Regions from separate parts of the Pseudarthrobacter sp. 05T312 genome, predicted to be linked through region 3. Evidence: riboswitches for the same ligand, from Rfam matches in the RefSeq annotation. Region 3 holds a riboswitch; each other region holds the start of a gene.
The links. A riboswitch is a leader RNA that binds a small molecule or an ion and turns the genes downstream of it on or off. The one in region 3 is predicted to bind cyclic di-AMP.
Positions count from the first base shown of each region.

Region 1: another riboswitch for cyclic di-AMP. It lies ahead of AC1DIP_RS08365 (LysM peptidoglycan-binding domain-containing protein); the one in region 3 lies ahead of AC1DIP_RS18190 (aggregation-promoting factor C-terminal-like domain-containing protein).
Region 2: another riboswitch for cyclic di-AMP. It lies ahead of AC1DIP_RS12815 (NlpC/P60 family protein); the one in region 3 lies ahead of AC1DIP_RS18190 (aggregation-promoting factor C-terminal-like domain-containing protein).

Region 1 is NZ_JBFTLY010000004.1:144,290-149,867, reverse strand. Features, by position in the region: gene AC1DIP_RS08390 (AI-2E family transporter) at 1-2, opposite strand, end outside; gene AC1DIP_RS08385 (hypothetical protein) at 106-537, shown strand; gene AC1DIP_RS08380 (mycothiol transferase) at 587-1,111, shown strand; gene AC1DIP_RS08375 (ribonuclease Z) at 1,104-2,051, shown strand; gene AC1DIP_RS08370 (protein adenylyltransferase SelO) at 2,035-3,498, shown strand; gene AC1DIP_RS08365 (LysM peptidoglycan-binding domain-containing protein) at 3,607-4,446, opposite strand; cyclic di-AMP (ydaO/yuaA leader) riboswitch at 4,450-4,620, opposite strand; gene AC1DIP_RS08360 (aggregation-promoting factor C-terminal-like domain-containing protein) at 4,872-5,578, shown strand, end outside.
Region 2 is NZ_JBFTLY010000008.1:135,192-140,769, reverse strand. Features, by position in the region: gene AC1DIP_RS12835 (DUF3027 domain-containing protein) at 1-93, shown strand, start outside; gene serC (phosphoserine transaminase) at 206-1,336, opposite strand; gene AC1DIP_RS12825 (iron-dependent transcriptional repressor DtxR) at 1,631-2,332, shown strand; cyclic di-AMP (ydaO/yuaA leader) riboswitch at 2,481-2,681, shown strand; gene AC1DIP_RS12820 (peptidoglycan DD-metalloendopeptidase family protein) at 2,686-3,513, shown strand; cyclic di-AMP (ydaO/yuaA leader) riboswitch at 3,642-3,820, shown strand; gene AC1DIP_RS12815 (NlpC/P60 family protein) at 3,891-4,571, shown strand; gene AC1DIP_RS12810 (NlpC/P60 family protein) at 4,735-5,508, shown strand.
Region 3 is NZ_JBFTLY010000018.1:81,170-86,747, forward strand. Features, by position in the region: gene AC1DIP_RS18180 (glycosyltransferase family 39 protein) at 1-1,195, shown strand, start outside; gene AC1DIP_RS18185 (ArnT family glycosyltransferase) at 1,202-3,355, shown strand; cyclic di-AMP (ydaO/yuaA leader) riboswitch at 3,553-3,716, shown strand; gene AC1DIP_RS18190 (aggregation-promoting factor C-terminal-like domain-containing protein) at 3,722-4,432, shown strand; gene AC1DIP_RS18195 (VOC family protein) at 4,609-5,013, opposite strand; gene upp (uracil phosphoribosyltransferase) at 5,118-5,578, opposite strand, start outside.

The DNA.
Region 1 (5,578 bases), on a different contig from region 3:
ATGGGCTTTCTCCTTGCCTGCCGTGTGCACCCAAGGTTCCATCGGCATTGGTTGGTCAGTATGCTTACTATTGTCTGCCCAACAGTCAACCAGAAAGGCACCATCATGACTGAACAAAACGTCCCCGACGATGAACTGGAAATCGTGGCGGAAGACGACGTCCTTCTGGATGAGAGCCCGGGCGCGGCGTCCTCCTTGGAACTGGACCCCGTAGCGGGGGAGCCGGACAACTATCCCGGTGCTGCCGAAAACAACCCGGACCGCTGGCAGGAAGACCCGTTGCTGCAGGACGAGGCCCGTGCGGACGGGGAGGAAGACTTCCCGAGCGACCAGGCACTGCGGGATGAAAGCGCCCAGGCGCGGTACCGCTCCGGCGATGAGCAGGTGCCGCCGGACGCCCCCACCCTTGGTGAAGCCGCCGCGGACGTCGATTTTGGGGAAGTCCCCACTGGCCTTGAGGCCGATGCCAACGACGACGAGGAGAACTTTGGCGGCTCGCCCCTGAGCGAGTTCGAGCCTGACGACCTGGAACGCTAGCAACCCTGCCGGCCGGGAATCAGGCCCGGCCCGAAGGGGGAGGAGAACCATGCAATCCAAGGAACTGCTGCAGGAAGCCTTCGGCCGGCTCCCCGGCCTGGTCCGGCAGGCACTCGACGGCCTCGAGGCAGCGCAGCTGCAGCACCGCCCGGGCGGCCACGGCAATTCGATAGCCTGGCTGATCTGGCATACGGGCCGGGTCGAAGATGCGCAGATGGCCTCCGCCGCGGGCCTGGAACAGGTCTGGATGGCGGAGGGATTCGTAGGCCGCTTTGGCCTTCCGCTCGGCGAGCGCGACACAGGCTATGGGCACTCCAGTGAGCAGGTCGATGCCGTCACGGCGCCCCGGGAACTGCTCCAGGAGTACTACGATGCGGTTCACCGCCAGACCGCCAGGGTGCTCGATGGCATCGGCGACTCCGACCTGGACCGCGTGGTTGACAGGCACTGGGATCCGCCGGTGACCTTTGGGGTGCGCCTCGTCAGCATCCTGGGGGACTGCCTCCAGCATGTCGGCCAGGCAGCCTACGCGCGGGGCCTGCACCCGGGGACGGCGGACGCCCGGGGTGCGTGAACTGGTGATACTGGGCACCGCCTCCCAGGTCCCTACGCGGACCCGGAACCACAACGGTTGCTTTCTGCGGTGGGACGGTGCGGGCCTGCTCTTCGACCCCGGCGAGGGCACACAGCGCCAGATGATCCACGCCGGCGTGGCGGCCGGCCACATCACCAGGATCTGCCTCACCCACGTGCACGGAGACCACTGCTACGGCCTGCCAGGGGTGCTGTCCCGCATGGCATTGGACCGCGTGCCGCACCCCGTCCATTTGCACTATCCGGCCTCCGGCGAGGCGGTGGTGCGGGCGCTGGTGTCGGTGAGTTCACCCGGAATCGACCTTCGGCTCCACCCGCATTCGGGTCCCGGGCCCGTGGCGGAGGGCCTGGAGGTCCGGCCGCTCAAGCACCGCATCGAGACGTTCGGCTACCTGCTCCGGGAGGCTGACGGGCGAACACTGTTGCCGGAGCGGTTGCGGGCGGCAGGAATTGCCGGCCCGGACGTGGGCCGGCTGCAACGCGACGGCGTCCTTGGGGTAGTCAGGCTGGAGGACGTAAGCATCCCCAGGCCGGGCCAGCGCTTCGCCTTCATCATGGATACGGCGCCGTGCCCCGGCGCCGAAGAGCTGGCGGATGGGGCGGACCTGTTGGTCGCCGAGTCGACCTTCAGTGACGACGACGACGCCCTGGCAGGTCGGTACCTCCACCTCACTGCCGGGCGGGCGGGGGCCCTCGCGGCGTCCGCCGGCGCACGCACCCTGGTGCTCACCCACTTTTCCGCACGGTACGGTGACGACGTTTCCGTCCTGGCAGACCAGGCCCAGGCGCGGGCCCCGGGGGTTACCGTGATCGCCGCCAAGGACCTTGACCGCATCCCTGTTCCGCGGCGGCGGCAGCCGGAGCGGGAGGCTGCCGGCCCAACAACGGCGATAGGGTTAAACCATGACGGCAGCAGCTGAATCCACGGTCACGTTCGATGGCCGTTTCGCCCGGGAACTGGCGGAACTCGCCGTACCCTGGCGGGCCGAGGAAGCGCCCAGCCCGGAGCTTCTCGTCCTGAATGACAAACTGGCAGCAGACCTGGGCCTTGACCCGCAGTACCTGCGCAGCCCCGAGGGTGTGCGGCTTTTGGTGGGAAACCACGTTCCAGCGGGTGCTACACCTGTGGCACAGGCGTACGCCGGACATCAGTTTGGCGGGTACTCGCCGCTGCTCGGTGACGGGCGGGCCCTGCTGTTGGGCGAGGTCATTGACCGGCGGGGCCGCCTCCTGGACGTCCACCTCAAAGGCTCGGGGCGGACGCCCTTCGCCCGCGCCGGGGATGGCCGTGCCGTCGTCGGGCCCATGCTGCGTGAATACATTGTCAGTGAGGCCATGCATGCACTGCGCATCCCCACCACCCGTTCGCTCGCCGTGGTGGCCACCGGGCGGCAGGTCCGGCGCGATGATATGCTGCCCGGCGCCGTCCTGGCGCGGGTAGCGGGCAGCCACCTGCGCGTTGGCAGCTTCCAGTACGCGCGCGCAACCGAAAACATGGACCTCCTGAAGCGCCTGGCGGACCATGCCATCAGCAGGCACTACCCGCATGCGGCCGGTGCCGCCAACCCCTACCTTGCGCTGTTCGCCGCGGTCGTTTCCGCCCAGGCAGAGCTCATCGCCCGGTGGATGCTCGTCGGCTTCGTGCACGGGGTCATGAATACGGACAACATGACCATCTCGGGGGAGACCATCGATTACGGGCCCTGCGCGTTTATGGACGCCTTCAACCCCGCCGCCGTCTACAGTTCCATCGACGTCGGCGGACGCTATGCCTATGCCAACCAGCCGGTCCTGGCCGAATGGAACCTGGCCAGGCTCGCCGAGGCCATGCTGCCGCTGATTGACCAGGACCCGGAGAAAGCCGTGGCCCCGGCAGTGGAGGTCCTGGGCGGTTTCCGGGGCCAGTACAGCAAGGCCTGGACCCGCGGAATGACGGCCAAGCTGGGCCTGGACAGCGCCGATGAAAACGGCGTTGCCGGGGCCCTGGTGGATGATGTCCTCGACATCCTCAAGGACGGACCCGTGGACTACACCCTGTTCTTCCGCAACCTGGGTAAAGCCGCCCGTGGGGACCGCCGGCCCGTGCGCGGCATGGTCCCTGACCTTGCCGCCCTCGATTCCTGGCTGGTGCGGTGGCACGAGCTCAAGCCGGCCGCGGAGCTGATGGACAGCGTGAATCCCGCGTACATTCCCCGGAATCACCTTGTGGAGGAGGCGCTGTCGGCAGCAACCGGCGGGGACCGGGGGCCGTTGCAGCAACTGCTGGCGGCTGTCAGCGACCCCTTCAATGAACGGCCCGGCCTCGAACGCTATCTTCAAGGGCCCCCTGAGGACTTCGGCAGCTACATGACGTTTTGCGGGACCTGACCGCGGCGGCCCGTCGAGTGCTTTAACGGCAGGAGGGTGGCAGCCGGTTTCCCGGCTGCCACCCTCCCACAATGGTCGGCACCGCCAAGCGGGCCGGACCGGCGAAGACTAGGCTACGCGCACTGCGGAGTACCCGCCGAGCCAGCTGATGGAGTGCACCTCCGTGTCGAAGCCGTTGACGCCGCCGCTGACAACCTGGCCGTTGCCTGCGTAAACGCCCACGTGGCCGGAGGTGATGATCAGGTCACCGGGGGCGGGAGCGCCCACCACCGTGCCGTACTGGAAGAACTGGGTGGGGGCCAGGTCGCCTACGGACTTGCCGACCGAGCGCAGTGCCTTCTCAACCATTGCGGTGCAGTCCTGCTGGACGCCCAGCTGGCTGTAGGCCGAGGCGAGGATCGCGGCTCCGGTGCCCGAGCCGGTAGTGGAAGCTACAGGCGTGGCGGAGGCGTAGGACATGTTCATGCCGGTGTTGGCCGGTGCGGTGGCGGCTGCCGCCTGCACGGGTGCTGCAGCAGGGGCCGGTGCCGGCGCTGCGGTGTAGCCGGCGCCGGGAATCTGGATCTGGTCGCCCGGGTAAATGACCGAGGAAAGGCCCAGGCCGTTGGCGGACAGGACGTCATTGAGGTTGACGCCGTACGCCGCGGCAATGGCGCCGAGGGTGTCGCCGGAAACGACGGTGTGGACATTCCCTGCTGCAGCGGCAGGGGCTGCAGCCGGTGCCGGGGCGGTGGCCTGCACGCTGGTCTGTTCAGTGGTGTCCGGTGCGGTTACACCAGCGTGCGCCGGGGCGCCGACGCCGAACGCAATGCCGGACGCTGCTGCCACAGCAAGCGCCGGGCGGCCCAGTGAGCGGGCCTGCGACTTGGCGGTTACGGCGAGGCCCTCGAGCACAATGGAGCGGGCCGGAGTCGCGCGGTGACGGGCTGGAATGGAATTTTTTGACACGGTTGATCGCCTCTCCCATGCCTGCGGGGTGAGCTGTCGGGTTCGGGCTGGAGATACCCGGCCGGAAGCGGCCCCGCGATGGAGGGAGGCGCTTTCGACTTAACCCCTAGGCCACATGTGGCCGTGGAAACTTGGTTCCCCCGTCCCTGCCAACTGGAGCGGTTGGATCCCATGGTCAGCGGCAGGGCTCGGCATACTGACGGGAATGTCCCGTCTGGGAGGGACACCTGACGACCCTAACCCATGTGCACGCCGATTGTCACATTTAGATAACATACGAGGCTGCCCTCTCGAATTGCGCAAACGTGTGGACGATAAGCCTGCCTGCGGTCTGACCTCGGCTGATGCCAGCGCCGCCGTTCACGGTAACAATGTGGAAACGGCTTCCTGTGTGACCCACCAATCCGCCGGTAAGCTTCGGGACTATGCCCCTGTTCGTGACCACCGCCAGGTTCCCTTTGCTCGGGAGCCTGGTGGCTGTTGCCCTGGCCGCCACCGTTGTCCTTCCGGCCGCTGCCGACGACCCGCCTCCGCCCGGCGGGTACCCCTCTTGGGCAGACGTGCAGGCGGCCCAGTCCTCGGAAGCTTCGAAGGCAGCGGAGATCACCACCATCAACGGGCTGCTGTCCGGCCTTGAGGCAAAGTCTGCGGCGGCAGGGGAAGCGGCCGTCCGCTCGGCGGCCGGGTATGCTGCCGCCGCCGCCGGGCTGCAGGCAGCTTCTTCCCGCCTGGAAACACTGTCCGGCCGGGCCGCCCAGGTCAACGCGGAGTTGGCGCGGTACCGGAAAGACCTCGGCGCCTTGGCAGTCGAGTCCTACAAGACCGGCGGAACCAACGCAGGGTTCTTCGTGGCGCTGGATGCCTTGGGAACCAACAGTGTCCAGGGACTCAACCTGGTAAAGCTCGTGGGGGACAAGACTGCGGCCCTGGTCGCTAAGGCGGCGGCTGCGGAAAAGACCGCCGCCGCCCTTGCCGACCAGGAAAAGGTTGCCAGGAGCGAGCAGGAGCGGCTTTCCGCGGAGGCGAAGGCAACGTTGGATTCCGCCCGCGCGGCCCAGGATTCGCTGGCCCGGCAAGTCGCGGAGGGACAGCGGCATGGCGGCGAACTGACAGCCCAGCTCGCAGCCCTGAA
Region 2 (5,578 bases), on a different contig from region 3:
GACAGCCAGGAAACGGCTGCCCCGGAATCCGCAAGCCAGGAAACAGCGGCGGAGGATCCAACAGACGAGGCCGGCACCCAGGCGGAAGCCTGACCGCACCCGTCGCCGGGAAGCCGGCCACCCCGGCCGGGGACAAACGAAAACGGCGCCGTCCGGGATGAACCCGGGCGGCGCCGTCGTATGTTGTCCTGACTGTTCTCCGCGCCTACTTCCGCAGCTCGCCCACCACGTAGTCGATGCTGGACAGCAGGGCTGAGACATCGCTGGGCTCGATGGCCACGAAGGTGGCAATGCGCAGCTGGTTGCGGCCCAGCTTCCGGTAGGGCTCAGTGTCCACGATGCCGTTGGCGCGCAGGACCTTGGCTACAGCCGCCGCATCAACCGACTCGTCGAAGTCGATGGTGGCAATGACGTTGGAGCGTTCCTCCGCCTTGGCCACAAACGGGGTGGCGAACTCGGAGGCATCCGCCCAGCTGTAGATGCGTCCGGCGGAGTCGGCGGTGCGTGCGGTCGCGAAATCCAGGCCGCCGTTGGCGTTCAGCCACTGGACCTGGGCGTCCAGGGTGACCAGCGTGGACAGCGACGGCGTGTTGTACGTCTGGTTCAGGCGGGAGTTGTCGATCGCGGTCTGGAGATCCAGGAAGTCCGGGATCCAACGGTTGGCGGCCTTGATCCGTGCGGCACGCTCGATCGCGGCGGGGGAGAACAGGCCCAGCCAGAGGCCGCCGTCGGAGGCGAAGTTCTTCTGCGGGGCGAAGTAGTAGACGTCGCTTTGGGCAACGTCCACGTCCAGGCCGCCGGCCGCGGAGGTGGCGTCCACCAGGACCAGCGATCCCTCGTCGGCTCCGGAAACGCGCGTGACGGGGGCAGCCACACCGGTGGAGGTCTCGTTCTGGGGCCAGGCATAAACATCAACGCCGGCCTCGGCCTGGGCCGCCGGCCGCGTGCCCGGCTCGGACTTGATGATCGAGGACGCCTCCAGGAAGGGCGCCTTGTTGGTAGCGGCGGCGAACTTGGATCCGAACTCGCCGAAGGACAGGTGCTGGGCCTTCTTCTCCACGAGGCCGAAGCTGGCGACGTCCCAGAAAGCGGTGGAGCCGCCCACTCCGAGGACCACTTCATAGCCCTCCGGGGCGCGGAAGAACTGGCTCAGCCCTTCGCGGACAGATCCCACCAGGTTTTTGACCGGCGCCTGCCGGTGCGAGGTGCCGAGGATGGTCTTGGACGCTGCTGCCAGCGCATCGATCTGTTCCTGGCGGACCTTGGACGGGCCGGCGCCGAACCGCCCATCCTTCGGCAGGAGGTCGGCGGGGATCGTGATGCTGGTGTCGCTCACAGGTGCTCCAATTCGGCGGGGACGAAAGTTTGGTCCGGACGGGCGGGTCATGGCTCGGCCGGCAGCAGGCGATGGCTGCGCAGCGGGCCTTCACCATTCTGCCTGAATGGCAGGGGCGGCGGGAGCCGGCGGGCCCAAAGTCCAGACATTGAGACGGGCCGCCCGTGCGGTACCGCAGGAAGCGCGGCTATTCGGACAAACTCAAAATAGGCTAAGCTGGCCCCCGAACTACCTCGCGGGAAGAGGCGATACGGTGGGACAACGCAAGGTACTGCGCTCGAGGAGCTGAGCTGGATGACGGATCTGATCGACACTACGGAGATGTACCTCAGGACCATCCTGGAGCTTGAGGAAGAAAACATCGTCGCCCTCCGGGCCCGTATTGCCGAGCGCCTGCGCCACTCCGGTCCTACCGTGTCCCAGACCATCGGCAGGATGGAGCGCGACGGGCTCGTGGTCGTCTCCGGTGACCGGCACCTGGAACTTACGGACACCGGCCGCAAGCGGGCCACCGAGGTCATGCGCAAGCACCGGCTGGCCGAACGCCTGCTGGCCGACGTCATCGGCCTGGACTGGGCCTACGTGCATGACGAAGCCTGCCGCTGGGAACATGTCATGAGCGAGCGGGTTGAGCGGCGCATTTACGAGATGCTGGACCACCCCACCGAATCGCCCTACGGCAACCCCATCCCCGGGCTCGCCGCTTTGGGTGGACAGCCTGCCCGCGGTGGCGCCGACGGGGCCATCAGCCTGGTCGAGGCCATGAAGGGCTATGCTCCGGCCTCTGTTGTCACCATCAGCCGGCTCGCTGAACCAATCCAGGTGGAACCGGAACTGCTGGCGCAACTTGACGAAGGCGGAATCCGGCCCGGTGCCGCCGTGGCGCTGGAACGCGTGGGTGATTACATCTCCGTGCGGGTCTCTGGCATCGAGGGCGCACTGGAGCTGCCGCCCGAGGTCGCCGCCCACGTTTTCGTTGCCGTGGCCCAGGCCTGACGCCCGGCCTTGTACCCCGACGAGGCACTTCCAAGCAAAGATAACGGAATTGTTACCTAGGGTCTTAAGGCCCTATAGTGGAACCATTCGTTGATACTTAAGCGTTACCCGATCCGGAGCCGAGCTCTGCCAGCGGATCGGGTGCACGAGTTGTTACTGGCAGAGGCGGGGGAACCACAAGCGGCAGCGGGGGACTGCCTTGGGGTGAAGTCCGTCAGCAGCAAGCCTCTCCAGTGAAGGATTCTTCCGGGAATACCCCTGTGCAGAAGCTTGCCGTGACGGGCCGGGTCCTTGATCTCTCTGACCCGAATCCGACAGCTAACTCCGCAGGCTTTTCCAGAGAGGAACCCTTCTTGACCACGCAGACCTCCAGGGGGCGCCGCCGCGCAGCCAGCCCCCCTTCGGCACCCCGGGTTGTCGAAGACGCAGCAGCGGAGCGCCCCCGCGATCTGCATCGCGACGCGCGCCGCCGCCGGGGGCCCCTGCGGCAGGTAACGGAATTCGCCGCCGCAAGCGGGATCGGCCAGAAGGCCGGAATCGCCCTGGCCGCCACCGGCCTGGTGCTGACGGTCACAGTGCCCGCCACCAGCCCGGTCATGGCCACTGATGCGTCCGGCAACGCGCCCCTGGCGGCATCCTCCGTCAGTCCGCAGCCGCAGATTTCCGCCGATATTGGCGCCCAGATCGACTTCAGCCGCTCGGCCGTGGTGACCCAGGCTGACCCCGACGGGAAGCTCAAGCAGCTCCTGAGCGCCCAGTCAGCGGGCTCGGTCACCCGGGCCGCGTCGGCCGGCACCCTGGCTGCACCACTTGCCACCCTCACCACCGCCTCACCGTTCGGATACCGGGTGAGCCCGATTACCGGCGGCTCCGGCGACTTCCACCGAGGCCAGGACTTCGTGGCGCAATGCGGGACGTCCGTCCTGGCCGCTGCGACCGGCACCGTTACCTTCGCGGGCTGGCACCAGTTCGGCGGCGGAAACCGGGTGGTCATCGACCATGGCAACGGGCTGGAAACCACGTACAACCACCTGTCGTCCTTCAACGTCAAGGTGGGCCAGACGGTCTCCCGTGGAGAAGTCGTGGCACTCAGCGGCACTACGGGTGCCTCCACCGGCTGCCACCTGCACTTCGAGGTGCAGGTCAACGGCGAAGTGGTCGATCCCATGGGCTGGCTGTAACCGAATGATTGCTCACTCTCAGATCGCAGTGACCTGCCGTGACCTGAATGTGACATTGAAACAAAACTGCTGTACCGTCTAACTCGCGTCAACTTTTCCGAAGTTGACGCTCTTGAGTGGATTGCCTAACTCTGCCACCGCTCAAGGTCCGTTCGCATTTCATCGTCTGGCAGGGGCGGGGGAACCAATTTTGGCCTTCTCTCCAGAAGGCCTTGGGGTTAAGTCACGAGCTTCCCAGGAAGCAGTGTGGCCGGGTGACTCCCATCCGAATCCGACAGCTCACCTCGCAGGCATTGGGAGAGGCTACCTTCGTGTCTTCACGCCATCATTCTGCGCGCCACCGTGCGCAAACGGTTCGCACCAGCCCCTTGGACGCCGTGTCCAGGGCCGTGAGTGCAAATGCCGGGACCGTAGGCCGCCAGGCTGCCGTAGTGGCAGCCGCATCGGGCCTCATCCTGAGCATGGGCCTGCCGGCAAACGCAGCTGACACCACCGCCGGTGTCTCTGCATCCACCGAATCCGGCTCGGCACAGACTGCACTGGCCGTCACCGCTGCCCCCACGGCGACGGTTTCCTTCGAGCGCCCGGTCGTCAAGACCACCGCCGCTCCGAAGGTCGAAGCGGTGCGTCCCCAGTCCACCGCACCAGCCGAGCGCGCCGCCACCGCGACCGCAGGCCAGGACGCCGCTCCCGCCGCCAAGGCCGCCGAGACTGTGTCCGCCGCAACCTCCGGCATTGCAGCCATCGCCTACACCGGCATCGGCCACGCCTACGTGTGGGGCGGCACCAGCCCGGTCACCGGCTGGGACTGCTCCGGGTTCGTCCAGTGGGTCTACGCGCAGGCCGGGATCAGCATCCCCCGCACCAACGCGTGGAGCATCATGACCCCCACCTCCACCCCGCAGCCGGGCGACCTCGTTGTCCAGAATGGTGGCGCGCACGTAGGCATCTACGTCGGCAACGGCATGATGATCAGCGCGCTTAACCCCTCCCAGGGCACGCTGCTGCACTCGCCCGCAGCCACCGGTACCTCTTCGTACTACCACCTCAACAAGTAGTTCTTGGGCTTAGCGCTCCAAGGGCTATTTCTTTGCCCACAGCTTTTCCGCTAGAAACCAGATCCCCGTTCGGGATGCGCCGGCGTACCCCCAAGATGCCGGCGCGTCCAGCCCCCTTTGCCTGCCTACACGCGGTCCGAAGGAAAAACGAAAGAGAGAACTCATGACGACTCGTGCTACCGCACGGCACCGCGCCGAGGTCACCAAAACCAACTCGATCGCCATCATTGCCAAAGCTGTCAGCGACAACGCCGGTGGCATGGGCCGCCAGGCTGCTGTTATCGCTGCGGCTTCCGGCCTGGTCCTGACCAGCGGCCTCGCAGCCAACGCTGCCGACGCCAACGTCAAGCGCGATTCCGCTCCGGCGTCCCAGCTGGAAGTCGAATCCGCCGTCGACGCCCCGATTTCCGCAGCTTCCACCATTGCCATCAGCTACGAGAAGCCTGCCGTCACCACCACGCCGGCTCCCGTCGCAGAGCCTGAGCCCCAGGTCCAGGTGCAGGAAGCTGCTCCCGCTCCGGTGGCGCAGCCTGTTGCTGCTCCCAAGGCCACGGCCAAGGTTGTTACGGCCTCTGCTCCCACCGCTCCCGCCCCCCAGGTTTCCGCAAGCGGGAAGGGTGCAGCCATCCTCTCCGCCGCTTACGCCCAGCTCGGCGTGCACCAGGACTGCACCATGCTGGTGACCAACGCACTGGCCGCCGTCGGCATCCACTTCCACGACTGGCCGGCAGGCTACCTGTCGCTGGGTGACACCGTGCCCATGTCGCAGGCCCAGCCCGGCGACCTGCTGTACTACGCCGACGGTGGCGGCGGCATGGCCCACATCGCCGTTTACGCCGGTAACGGCATGGCCGTCCACGGCGGCTTCAACGGCAACGACACCGTGGTCTTCAGCGCCAATGTTGGCTCCGGACCGGTAGCCATCCGCGTACGTTAGGCATTCCCGTGCCGGCCTGAACCAGCGCCGGCCAGTGTACTGCTTGCCAAAGGACCCCCGCCAGCAAGGC
Region 3 (5,578 bases):
AGGGATGCCCGGCGGCGGCGCAGGAGGAGCGGCCGGCGGACCAGGGGGCTTCGGCGGAGCGAACGGCGGATTCGGCGGAGCCGCCGGCCTGCTCCGGATGTTCGGGACCAGCTTTGGCGGCGAAGTGTCGTGGCTGTTGCCCGCGGCCCTGGTCCTGCTGGTGGCCGGCCTGTGGTTCACGCGGCGTGAAGCGCGCACCTCTAGTAGCCGGGCAGCACTGATCATGTGGGGCGGCTGGCTGCTGGTCACTGCCGGAGTCTTCAGCTTCATGAGCGGCATCGTCCACCCCTACTACTCCGTGGCGCTCGCCCCGGCGATCGCCGCCCTGGTTGGCATAGGTGCCGTGGAACTTTGGCGGGGCCGCGCCTACTGGCCGGCCCGGACGGTGCTGGCCGTGACGGTCCTGGGCACGTCCCTCTGGTCCGCCGTACTCCTGGGCCGGGACGCCGCGTGGCTCCCCTGGCTGCGCATCGCCGTGATCGTCCTCGGTGTCCTGGCAGCTGCCGGGATCCTGCTCCGCCTCGACGCACTGGGGGCCGGCGGACGGTTCCGGCGTGCAGGGGCGGCCGCCGTCGTCGCCGTATCCCTGCTCGCCGGCGGCCTCGGCACAACTGCCTGGACCCTGGCCACCGCGGCTTCCGCACACTCGGGCTCCATTCCGACGTCGGGGCCCGCAGGTTCGTCGGCAGGCGGCTTTGGGAACCGGGCCGCGAGGTTCCGCGGCGATCGCACCGACCGCACCGACGCGAACGCCGGAACTGACGGGGCCGCCTCCGGCGGTAACGGGTTCGACCCGGCGAACGGCTTTGACCCCGCGAATGGAATTGGTGGTTCAGCCGGTGGCCCCGGCGGTGAAGGTACCGCCGACGCCGCCGTGACCACGCTGCTCTCCTCCACCACCACGAAATGGTCCGCCATCGTCTCGGGTGCCAGCCAGGCAGCCAGCCTGGAATTGGCAACGAACACCAACGTCATCGCGCTGGGCGGCTGGAACGGCGGGGATCCGTACCCCACGCTCGCCGAGTTCCAGGACATGGTGTCCAGGGGCGAGATCGGATACTACATCCAGGGCGGCGGCATGGGCGGAGGCGGCATGGGCGGCCGCGGCGGCAACTCCGAGGTGGCCGCCTGGGTACAGGCGAACTTCCAGGCACAGACCGTGGGCAACTCCACCGTCTACCGCCTGGCGGAGTAGCACGCCATGGCCAGCCACTACCGGACCCCGCCGTACCCACGCACCGCGGCCGGCGTTGAGCGGCCCTCCGGGGCACGCGCAGCCGAAGACCGCGCAACCGAAGCACGCGCAGCCGAAGACCGGAAGGCCGGAGCCCGGACTTCCGGGGACGGCGGAACACAGTCCGGCCGGCTTCCACGGGATCCCCTGGCCCTCCGCCGGCACCTGGAACTGGCGGCGGTACTGGCAGGAACGGCCGTGCTGTACCTCTGGAACCTCGGCGCATCAGGCTGGGCCAACGCGTTCTATTCCGCCGCGGCCCAGGCGGGATCGCAGGACTGGACCGCGTGGTTCTTCGGTTCCTCGGACGCCGCCAACTCCATCACGGTGGACAAGCCGCCGGCCTCGTTGTGGATCATGGGGCTGTCCGTCCGGATCTTCGGTTTAAGCCCGTGGAGCATCCTGGTCCCGCAAGCGCTAATGGGGGTCGGGGCCGCCTGGCTGCTCCACCTTGCGGTGCGCCGGGCAGCGGCACACGCCACCGGTGACGCCGCCCTCGCCCACAGGGCCGGGTTGCTGGGCGCTGCCGTCCTCGCCCTCACGCCGGTTGCCACGCTGATGTTCCGGTTCAACAACCCGGACGCCCTGCTGGTGCTGCTCATGACTGCCGCCGCGTACGGGGTCCTCCGTGCAATCCAGGAGGGCCGGTTGCGCTGGCTCCTGCTGGCCGGCGTGTTCCTGGGCTTAGGCTTCCTGGCCAAGCAACTGCAGGTCCTGCTGGTGGTTCCCGGGTTCGCCGTGGCCTACCTGGTCGCGGCGCCGGGCAGGCTGGGCCGGCGCCTCCTGGGGCTGGCGGCGGCGGGGGCAGCGATGGTGGTTTCCGCGGGCTGGTGGCTCGCGGCCGTGGAGCTGACGCCTGCCGGCATGCGGCCCTACATTGGCGGGTCGCAGGACAACTCCATCCTGGAACTCACCCTTGGCTACAACGGGTTGGGGCGGCTGACGGGCGACGAGACGGGCAGCGTGGGCGGCGGCAACGGGTGGGGCGTCCCCGGCCTGTTCCGGATGTTCAACAGCGAGTTCGGGGGCCAGATAGCGTGGCTGCTTCCCTCCGCCCTGATCCTTGCGGCGGGCCTGCTGTGGGTGGGCCGGCGGGCACCGCGGACGGATCCGGTGCGTGCGTCGGTGGTGGCCTGGGGCTCGTGGGTCCTGGTGACGGGCCTGGTGTTCAGCTTCATGGCCGGCATCATCCACCCCTACTACGCTGTGGCGCTCGCGCCGGGAATTGCTGGGCTTACCGGCCTGGGCGCTGTCCTCCTGTGGCAGCACAGGCAGCAGCCGGCCGCTGCAATCCTGCTCGCGGCGGCGGTGGCAGCGGCCGCCCTGACGGCGTTTTCGCTGCTGGGCACCACATCGGCCTACGGTCCGTGGCTGCGCTGGCTGGTGCTGGCAGCAGGCCTGGCCGCGGCGGCCGGAGTGGGCCTCAACCGGTTCCTGGGCCGCCGCTCCCTGCAGCGGACGACGGCGGCGCTCGCCGTTGCTGCGTCGCTCGCCGGGCCGCTGGCCTACTCCGTCTCCACGGCGTCGGCGGCGCACAGCGGGGCAATCGTCAGCGCAGGACCCACGACAGGGTTCGGTGCGGGGCCGGGCGGCGCACCCGGTGGCGCCGGGGGCAACCGGAACGGATTCGGCCCCAGTGGCACGGGGAGCACGGGCAACGCAGCCCAAGGCACACCGGGACAAGGCACACGAGGACAAGGCTTCCGGCAGCAAGGCACCCAAGGCGGCACGGGGTTTGCCGGGAACCGCAGCGGAGGCATGGGCGGGCTCCTGGGTGCACCCACGCCGTCGGCCGACCTGGTCACCGCGCTCCAGGCCGGGGCGTCAAGCTACACCTGGGCCGCGGCCGTGGTGGGTTCCAACAACGCCGCCGGTTACCAACTGGCAACCGAACTTCCGGTCATGGCGGTGGGCGGCTTCAACGGCACCGACCCCTCCCCAACGCTGGCGCAGTTCCAGGAGCTGGTGTCCCAGGGAAGGATCCATTTCTTCATCGCGGGCGGAACCATGCGTTCCTCCAGCGGCTCGGATGAGGCAACCCGGATTACTGAGTGGGTGGCAGCCAATTTCCAGGCGCAGAGCATCGGCGGCACCACGGTGTACGCCCTGTCTGGCCAGTAGCGAAGCAGTCCGGCCCGGGCCGGAAGTCCCTGCGGGCCGGACTGCCTCAGGCCATCACTCCTCCGTTCGCGCTGCCGCAAACCGACGCGCTGGATCCGTGACTTCCGTTACCTAAACGTGACTTCCGCTTAATCTTCCTGTACCGTCGATTGGGTGCGGTCCCCGTTCGGACCGCATATCCCGGGTTGACGCCAAGCTCTGCCGCTTCCCCGGATTCCGATTGAGCAACGGCAGAGGCGGGGGACCCACCGTCCCGGGCAATAACTGCCCTTGGGGTTAAGCCAGTACGTGATTTTCATTCCGTACGGCCGGATGCCCTCATCCGAACCCGACAGCTAACTCCGCAGGTGTGAGAGGCGATCAATCATGTCCAAAAACACGGCAGAATCATGCCTGCACGCTAAACACAGGGCCAAGCAGCAGGCCAAGAAGACCACCCTCGGCCAGCGCGCCGCAGTTCTTGCGGCATCGTGCGCGGTGCTGGTCGGGGTAGGCGCGGCCGGACAGGCCACCAGCAGCATGGCCCCGGCATCGTCCACCCAGTCAAACACGGCAGCAGCTGACGCCCAAATGAGCATCGAGAAGAGCGAAATCCGCTCCAACCCGGTGGAGAGCCCCGCTCCCGCAGCCATCAGCGTAGCGCCGCAGGCGGCTGAACCGGCTCCGGCAGCAGCGCCCGCCGCTCCCGCACCGGCAGCCCCTGCGCCTGCTCCCGCACCGGCGCCCGCCCCTGCCCCCGCACCCGAGCCTGCACCCGCCGTCGCGGTCAACGATCCTGCGGGCGCCCAGGCCTACGCGGCCGGCCAACTGGCCACGTTCGGCTGGGGACCGGACCAGATGCAGTGCCTGCAGACCCTGTGGACCAAGGAATCCGACTGGACCACCACGGCCACCAATCCCAGCAGCGGGGCGTACGGAATCGTCCAATCCCTCCCGGCCGAGAAGATGGCCAGCTCCGGCGCGGACTACCTCACCAACTACCGCACCCAGATCAACTGGGGCCTGGATTACATCAAGAAGAGCTACCAGTCCCCCTGCGGCGCACTGAGCTTCCACCTGGCGCACAACTGGTACTAGGCACCACTCCCCTGCCGCAACGCGACGAAGCGGCACCTTCAGCTGAGCCTTTCCAGCATTGACGGCCGCCCGACGACGCGTCCCGGCCCCCGCCGTCGTACGCCTTGGAGTGGGGCCCGGCAGGAAATACCGCCTAGACTGCGGGCCGCATCCCGAGGGATGCGGCCCACAGTGGTTTAAGGTGCAGGGCTCTGCGCCGCGCCTGCCCCGGGGTTACGCCACGGGATGTACTGGACAGACCACCTGTTGCCGTCCGGATCGGCGAAATACACGAAGTGGCCCCAGTCCTGGACGTCCACGTCGCTGACATCCACGCCGTTGTTCTTCAGGAAGTCCTGAGCTGCCGTGATGTCGCTGACCACCAGCTGCAGGTTTGCGCCGGTGCCGGGAGGTGCGTCCGTCAGCCCCTCGCCAATGCAGATGGAGCAGGCCGAACCGGGCGGCGTAAGCTGCACGAAGCGGATGTCGTCCGAGGGCCGCTCGTCGTAGTCGGCGTTGAAGCCCACCTTGTTGACGTAGAAATCCTTGGCGCGGTCAACGTCGGAGACGGGGACAAAGGCAAGTTCGAGTTTCCAGTCCATCCGCACAGGCTAGCGGCGGCGCACCGGCCCGGAAAGGCCCAGCGCAAATGGGGCCGTCGAAAAAGGCCCTTGTCCCGACAGGTCGAGTCCTGAAAGGCGGGAGGCTACCCGGCGATGCCGTAGAGGCGGTCGCCGGCGTCGCCCAGTCCGGGAACGATGTAGGACTTCTCGTTGAGCTTCTCATCGATGGAGGCCAGGACGATGTGCACGTTGGCGTCGCCGAGTTCCTCCTCCAGCTTGGCCAGGCCCTCCGGAGCCGCGAGCAGGCAGATGCAAGTGACGTCCGAAGCGCCCCGCTTTAACAGGAACTTGATGGCTTCGCGCAGCGTGCCGCCGGTGGCCAGCATGGGGTCCAGGACAAATACCTGCCGGCCGGTCAGGTCCTCGGGGAGGCGCTCGGCGTAGGTGATGATGTCCAGCGTTTCCTCATCCCGGGCCATGCCCAGGAAGCCCACCTCGGCGGTGGGGACCAGCTTGGTCATGCCCTCCAGCATACCCAGGCCTGCGCGCAGGATGGGGACCACCAGCGGGGTGGGCTTGGTGAACGCCGTACCGATGGTGGTGC